2 linked regions of the Amorphoplanes digitatis genome follow. The protein of the gene in region 2 interacts with the protein of the main gene of each other region in a pairwise test. Links are inferred from orthologs where the notes say so. Each region holds a gene or a part of one and is shown on either strand. Other genes may lie near its edges.

What was found. The genes of interacting proteins can lie anywhere in the genome.
Region 1: the proteins of BJ971_RS26800 (region 2) and BJ971_RS28105 interact in binary tests that used the Escherichia coli proteins (3 or more experiments, as listed by UniProt). The link is inferred for Amorphoplanes digitatis from one-to-one orthologs.

What each region holds. Positions count from the first base shown.
Region 1 is NZ_JACHNH010000001.1:6,457,613-6,461,275, forward strand. What follows is about bases 647-3,500. They hold BJ971_RS28105 ((2,3-dihydroxybenzoyl)adenylate synthase), read right to left. Parts: upstream 2,987-3,500; coding sequence 1,307-2,986; downstream 647-1,306. Other genes in these bases: BJ971_RS28100 (cupin domain-containing protein), read right to left, coding at 647-1,264; BJ971_RS28110 (acetate--CoA ligase family protein), read right to left, coding at 2,988-3,500. Also shown: BJ971_RS28095 (fumarylacetoacetate hydrolase family protein), read right to left, coding at 1-146; more of BJ971_RS28100, read right to left, coding at 146-646; more of BJ971_RS28110, read right to left, coding at 3,501-3,663. UniProt on the Escherichia coli protein: Involved in the biosynthesis of the siderophore enterobactin (enterochelin), which is a macrocyclic trimeric lactone of N-(2,3-dihydroxybenzoyl)-serine.
Region 2 is NZ_JACHNH010000001.1:6,093,905-6,097,586, reverse strand. The notes cover bases 539-3,333. They hold BJ971_RS26800 (2,3-dihydro-2,3-dihydroxybenzoate dehydrogenase), read right to left. Parts: upstream 2,432-3,333; coding sequence 1,646-2,431; downstream 539-1,645. Other genes in these bases: BJ971_RS26795 (arylamine N-acetyltransferase family protein), read right to left, coding at 2,457-3,333; BJ971_RS26805 (isochorismatase family protein), read right to left, coding at 933-1,577; BJ971_RS26810 (anthranilate synthase family protein), read right to left, coding at 539-936. In the rest of the region: more of BJ971_RS26810, read right to left, coding at 1-538; more of BJ971_RS26795, read right to left, coding at 3,334-3,335. UniProt on the Escherichia coli protein: Involved in the biosynthesis of the siderophore enterobactin (enterochelin), which is a macrocyclic trimeric lactone of N-(2,3-dihydroxybenzoyl)-serine.

The DNA of each region.
Region 1 (3,663 bases), 360 kb from region 2 along the record:
GGTCCGGACGCTGCGGCGGCAACGGCCGGCCAGTCGTCGTCGGCGAGCAGGGCGCCGACGTCGGTGTGCCCGGTCTCGACGGCGGTCGCGCCGTCGATGCGGATCGCGCGGGTGCCCTGGGGGGTGCGGATCGTCGCGAGTCTCATCAGCTCTCCACCTGCTCGGCCGGGTGTGTGCGGAGCAGGGACAGTCGCTCCAGGATCGGCGCGTCCGAGACGGCGAACAGATCCAGGCCGGTGTGCGTACGAAGGGACACGTCCGTCCAGGACGGGATCGCGACGACATCGCCGTGCGTCAGCGAATGCTCGGCGCCGTTGAGGACCACCGTGCCCGTACCCTCGAACACCTGCCAGACGGACGACGCGGTGGTCCGGCCGGGCCTGCTCACCGCACCGGCCCGCAGCCGGTGCATCTCGGTGCGCATCGTGGTGAGCGCGTCCCCTCCGGTCGTGGGGTTGGTGAACCGGACAGCCGCATGTCCCGCTTCGACGACGCCGGGATGCCCTTCGTCCTCCAGCTCCAGCTGGGCGGTCAGAGCCGCGTCCGTGTGCGCCCACCGGTACGCCATCAGCGGGGACGACGGTTGTGCTCCGACGGCCGAGACGGGGGTGAGACCGGGACCGCCCCAGAGACGTTCGCCGCGACTGCGGGCCGGCGTCGTGGTGTCGCGGACGACATCCGGTCCGAACTCGAAGAATCCCTGGTCGGTGGTGGCGACGAAGGGGATGTCGAGTCCGTCCAGCCACGTCATCGGGACGTCGGAGACATTCTGGTGGCCGTGGAACCGCCACCCGGGCGTCAGCAGGAGGTCGCCGCGCCGCATCGCGACCGGGTCACCGTCGACGACCGTCCACACGCCCTCGCCTTCGAGCACGAATCGGAACGCCGTCTGGGTGTGCCGATGCTCGGGCGCGTTCTCCCGCGGCCCCAGGTACTGGATCGCCGCCCAGAGCGTGGGGGTGGCATACGGGTCACCGGGGAGGCCGGGATTGCCGAGACCGATGGCGCGACGCTCGCCACCACGTCCGACCGGCACGAGCTCGGCGCTGCGGGCGGCCAGCGGGTACAGGTCCGCCCACCGCCACAGGTGCGGCACCGCCCTGGGTTCCGGTGCGAACGGCATCAGTCCCTCGCGGGTCCGCCACAGCGGTGTCATGCCGGCGGCGTCGAAGTCGCGGTACAGCGCGGCGAGCTTCGCCTGATGCTCGGGGGTGTCGAAGCCGCTGGCAGCGGCGCCCCCAGAGGTCTGGTCGAGCGTGGTCATGCTGCCCTCCTCGGGTCTGGTCGTGTGATTGATCTAGCGGGATCATGGGTTGCGGAGCCGGGCCGCGACGTCTGCCCGTAGCGCCTTCTTGTCGACCTTGCCGACCTTCGTGGCGGCGATCTCGTCGACCACCTCCAGGCGGTCCGGCATCTTGTAGCGCGCCACGCCTTCGGCGGTCATGGTCGCGCGAATCTCATCCAGGGTCAGCGCGGTGCCCGGTTTGAGGACCGCGTAGAGGCACACCCGCTCGCCCAGCTCGGGATCCGGCATCGCGACGGCAGCCACCTGAGCCACCTGCGGCAGTCGGTAGACGAGGTTCTCGACCTCCTCGGCGCTGATCTTTTCGCCACCTCGGTTGATCATGTCCTTGTCACGGCCCTCGACGACGAGATTCCCGTCGGGCAGCCGGCGGACGATGTCGCCGGATCGGTACCAGCCGTCCTCGGTGAAGGCCCGCGCGTTCTGCTCGGCCGCGCGGTAGTAGCCACGTGGGGTGTAGGGACCCCGGGTCAAGAGCGACCCGAGGGTGCCGTCGGCCACGTCCCTGTCGAACTCGTCGACTATTCGCACCTCGTCGCCAGGGCTCAACGGACGGCCCTGGGTGCGGCACACGACGCCGTCGGGGTCGTCGAGCCGGGTGTAGTTGAGCAGGCCCTCGGCCATCCCGAAGACCTGCTGCAGGCGGCAGCCGAGTACCGGGCGCACCTGGCGGGCCACCTCGTCGGCGAGCCGTGCACCACCGACCTGCAGAAGGTTCAGGCTGCGCAGCTGCGTCGCGCCGTGGTCGGCGGCGTGCAGTAGCCACCGTTGCGCGACGGCGGGGACCGCCGCCGTCGCCGTCACGCCTTCGGCCTCGATCGCGGCGAACGCCCTCTCCGGTTCGGGTGAGGGCAGCATCACCACGGTGCCGCCGGCCAGGAGCGTGCCGAGGATGCCGGGGCAGGCCAGGGGAAAGTTGTGTCCCGCGGGCAGAGTCACAAGGTAAACCGTGTCCCGGCCGAGGCCGCACAGTTCCGCGCTGGCGTGTGCGTTGTAGGCGTAGTCGTCGTGGGTGCGTGCGATGAGTTTCGGCAGGCCGGTCGTGCCGCCGGACAGCAGGAAGACGGCGACGTCCCGCGAACCGGGTTGGTCGTTGTCCCAGCGGGCCCGTGCCTTGGCCGGTTCGGCGGGTGGGCCGGCGAGTCGGGTGAGGTCGCTGGATCCGGCACGGACGTTGTCGCCGACCACCAGGAGATGCTCGAGGGTGGCCGAGCCGCTCATGAGCTCCGCGGCCATCGCCTCGTGGTCGAAGCCGCGGAGGCGGTCCGGAACGGCGATAGCCCGGGCTTCGCTGTGCTCCACGAGGTATCGCAGCTCGTGCTGCCGATGTGCGGGGAGCGCCATCACGGGGACGATGCCGGCTCGCAGGCACGCCAGGGTCAGCACGACGAACTGCCAGCAGTTCGGCAGCTGCATCACGATCCGGTCGCCGCGCACGAGTCCGAGCTCGTCCACCAGCCGACCGGCGAGCGCGTCGCTGCGCAGGATGAGTTCGGCGTGGTCCAGCCGGACGTCTCCGTCGACGAGCGCGACGTGTGTGGCGCGCGCATCGGCCGCTGCCCACAGTTCAGCGCCCAGCGAGAGGCCACGCCACCAGCCGTGCGCGACGTAGTCGCGGACGGCGTCCTCCGGCCAGGGGACAACGCCCTCGGATATCGCGGTGACGTTGGTGGACTCGGTCATGTCAGGGCACCTCCTCGAACGAGACGACGGCGTCGAGAGCCAGGATGCCGTCGGCGGTGATGCGCAACGGATTGATTTCGACGGACTCGAGCCGGCCGTCGGCCACGAGCAGATCGCCGAGGACGGCGAGAATCCTTCCGACCGCGCCCCGGTCCACGAACGGGCCGCCCCGGAAGCCGTCCAGCAGCGCCCGCCCGACCAGCTCATCCAGCAATTCGGCGGCTTCGGAGGCGAAGAGCGGCGCCGGTGCGGTGGCGACGTCGGCCAGGGCCTCCGCCAGCACCCCGCCGAGGCCGACAAGGACGACCGGGCCGAACACCGGGTCGCGGGTGGCGCCTACGATCAGATCGATCCCCGGACCGGCCTGCTTCTCGACCAGGAATCGCTGGGCGCCGGCGGCGTGCAGGGCGTCGAGCGCGCGGTCGAGTTCGGCTGGGTCCCGGATGCCGAGGTGGACTCCGCTGATGTCGCTCTTGTGGACGACGGCAGCGTCCAGCAGCTTGACGACGACCGGCCCGCCCAGCGCGATCAGAGCGGCATGTGCCTCGTCCCGGGAGTCGCAGGCGGCTCGTGCGAGCGTGCCGATCCCCAGGATACCGAGGAGAGCCTTCGCCGCGTCCTCGTCGAACTCGGTGCGCGCGAGAGCATCGCGCACTCTCGGATCGGACTCGGCGGGG
Region 2 (3,682 bases):
CCGGCAGGCGCTCTCCAGGGGACTGCCGGTCACCGTCGGGGCGAACAGGGTCTCGCGCAGGATCTCCCGTACGTCGCGCCTGGTGCGGCCCTCGATGTGATATTCGGTGTGCGCGAGCCGCGCCATCTCCTTCAGGCCGGGCCCGACCGCCCGCACCCCGTCGCAGATCCGGGCCATCATCTTCAGCTCCTCGTCCAGCACCATGTACAGCTCGTCGGTCTCCTTGCGGTCGGCGAGGAAGTCCAGCAGCGACACCAGGCTCGCGCCCGACGCCGGGTACCGGTAGGTGCCGCTGATGGGGTTCATCACCGCGACCCCGTCGGCGAGGCTGATGTGGCGCTCGGGGGTCGCGCCGACGAATGTCCGATCCGGCGTGTGGACGAGGAACGTCCAGTACGAGCCCTGTTCCTGCTCCACCAGCCGGCGGAAGAAGGCCAGGACCGCGCCGGGAGTGCAGTGGCCGATGTCGGCGAGGAACGAGCGCTTGATGACGAAGTTCGACCCCTCTCCCCGGCCGATCTCGTCGCCGATGACCTTCCGCACGATCTCGGCGTAGCCGGCGTCATCGGGCTCGAATCGTGCGCCGTGCAGGGTGACGGGTACGTCCTCGATCCGGCACAGCGCCTCCGCCAGCGGGAGTGAGGCCTGCGCGCGTACCGTCATCGCGAGCAGCGGGGTGCCGTCGTCGGGGGCGCGGTAGCCGCGTTCCCGGATCTGCCGGTAGGGAATGAGCGCCAGCACCTCGTGCCCGCGGCCGGGCGTGCCGCCCGCCTCCGGCGATTCCGGTATCGGCAGGTCGTCGAGGGTGTTCACCTGAGCCAGATCGCCCACCAGCATCTCCAGGCGGCCGGCCGCCTCCGACTCCGGCCGATGAAGCAGCGCGTACGCCGGGTGCTCTCCCGCCAGGACCCGGCGCAGAAGCTCGTGCCCGGTCATGTGTGCCTCCCGATGCCGGCCGCGACCGCGCTGTCCGCTTCCAGGCCGGTGAGCAGCCGGTCGGTGGTGGCTACCACGGCGCACCGTCCGGCGGCGTACTCCAGCGCCATCCGGTGGTGCTCCGGCCTGAAGTCGGCGACCGCGTCGGCCGCCAGGAAGGCCTGGATGTCGTTGGTGAAGGCCTCGCAGGCCGTCATGAGGACTCCCACGTGTGCGTACACGCCGCAGACGAGAAGTTGATCGCGCCCGGCCCGCCGCATCCGCTCCAGCAGGTCGGTCTTGTGGAAGGCGCTGTAGCGCCACTTGGTGAAGATCCAATCGTCCGGCTCCGGGGTGAGGCCGTCGGTGACCTCGCGGTGCGCCGCGTCGATGGTCATCCCCGGCCCCCAGAAGTCCACGAGCAGTCCGCGTTGTCGCGGAGTCATGCCGCCGGGCTGCATCGTGTACGCCACGGGCGTACCCGTGCGCGTGCACGCCCGCCGCAGCCGGATGATGTTGCTGGTCATTTCGGTGAGCGGCGAGCCGCCCTGTGGAAAGGGCCGGAGGAAGTACTTCTGCATGTCGTGGATCAACAAGACCGCCCGTGCGGGGTCGGGTTGCCACGTCGCGATCTGCTCGGGGAGCTCATCGGCGCCCGGCATGGGATACGACTCGATAATGGGTAGGCCTGCCACTGCCTCTTCCTTACTTCCTCTCACCTGATCCGGGCTCAGACGCCGAGCGACGCGCCGCCGTCCACCGTGAGGGTCTGTAGCGTGATGTGCCCGGCCCGGTCCGACAGCAGGAAGGCCGTCGCCTCGGCGATGTCCTCGGGGGTCGCTATCTTCCGCAGCGGGATGCCGACGCGGTACTCCGAGGGCGTCCCCTCGATGGAAGTCTCCGGACCCTGGTCCGCGCTCCACAACTGGCTGAGCATCGGCGTGTCGGTCGAGCCCGGAGCGATCACATTGCACCGGATGCCGTGACCGGAGACCTCCAGCCCGAGTGACTTGGTGAACATCGCGGCCGCGGCCTTGGACGCGGCGTAGGCGGACATGCCGGTACGTGGTGTTCCGGCGGCGTTGGAGATGATGGTCACCACCGTTCCCGAACGGCGTCGCACCATCTTGGCCACCACGGCACGGGATACGAAGAAGACGCCGTTGACGTTGGTGGCGAAGGTGTCGGTCCAGTCGCCGTCCGACAGCGAGATCCCCTCACCGGTACGCAGAATGCCCGCCGCGTTCACCAGCAGCTCGATGGGGCCGACGGTCCGTTCGGCCGCGGCGACCGCCGCATCGACCTCGGCGCCCGATGAGACGTCCGCCGCGAAGGCGTAGACGGGAAGCCCGTCCTCCGCCTGGCGTTTGACGGTCAGCCGGAGCGCTTCCTCGTCCTTGTCCATCGCCGCGACCGAAGCGCCCCGAGTGGCGAGGGTCCGGGTCACCGAAGCGCCGATACCACCCGCGGCGCCGGTCACCAGGGCGGCCTTCCCCGCGAATTCCAATATGGTCATATGTGGTCCCCCGTCGTATGTGGTGTTATGGCGTGCAACCTCGGCCGGCACCCGCGGGCACCGGTTCCGCCGGCCAGGCCGGCCACCGTGCGCCGTCCGGGACATCGATGGCGAATTCATCCGCCAGAACCCGGGCGAGCTCCTCCTGGCTGCCGAGTACGCGCTGCTCGCGCGTTCCGTCCGCGTTGAACTTGAACAGCTTCCGGCCGGCGAGGCCGAGATGTCCGTCGGGCCGGGCGATGCCTACATACAGGTCCTGCCGCGCCGGCGAGACGGGATTGGTCGCGACGTGCCAGTTGATGACGGAGATGTCGATCTCCTCGAACGGTTCCAGGGTGAACTCGTACTGTTCGACCCAGGCGCTGGGCCTCAGGGTCTGCAACACCCACGCGTCGGCGAGCCCGGTGCGCGGCGTGCGGTACAGACGGAAACGCCGGCCGTCCTGCACCGACTCGACACCGTCCAGCAGCGGAACCGCTTGCAGCAGCGCGGTCGGCAGTCCGAAGCCGACGTCGGCGAGGTACGGAACCTGCTCACCGGGCACGTGCACCAGCAACAGCATGTGGGTACGGGGCAGCCTGCTCTGGCCGAGCGCGAGGGCCAGTACCCGGCCGGTCAGGTAGGTGACCCGAAAGCCGATGCTCCGCAACGCCGCGGCGAGCAGGGTGTTGTGCTCGTAGCAGGAGCCGCCGCGGCGACCGCGCAGAACCTTCTCCTCCAAGGCGGACAGCGCCAGGGGCGGGACACTGTGAAAGAGAAAGACGTCCATGTTCTCAAAGGGAATGCTCAGGGCGTGTGCGCGATGCACCGCCCGCAACGTGGCACTGTCGGCGGCATATGCCCCGCGCCAACCGATGCGCCGGAGATAGCCGTCGAGATCAAAGTCATGGTTCTTTTCGGTCATGCCGCCCCCTCGTAGGATCCGGCCACAGGCCGACCGACACCCCAGGCCCTTGACGTGTCGCACCACAGGTCAGGGCATACGCCGGCCAGTGCGAAATCGAGCCTTGCCGCGAAGTCGTCGTTTCGAGAATCGGGGATGTCGGGTCTGTGGAATTGACGAACTGCAACGCAGGAACCGCGCTCCAAGCCACCATCAGCGTCGCGGTTCTACCGCGGCTGAATCGCGCCGCCGACCCGCCCAAGTCGGCCGCAGGCGATCCGCCACCAGGTAGACAACGCTGCCCCGCCGACGATAGCGGGGCAGCCTCGATCTGCAGTTGATCGACATGCCCGAAATGCTCAAAAAAA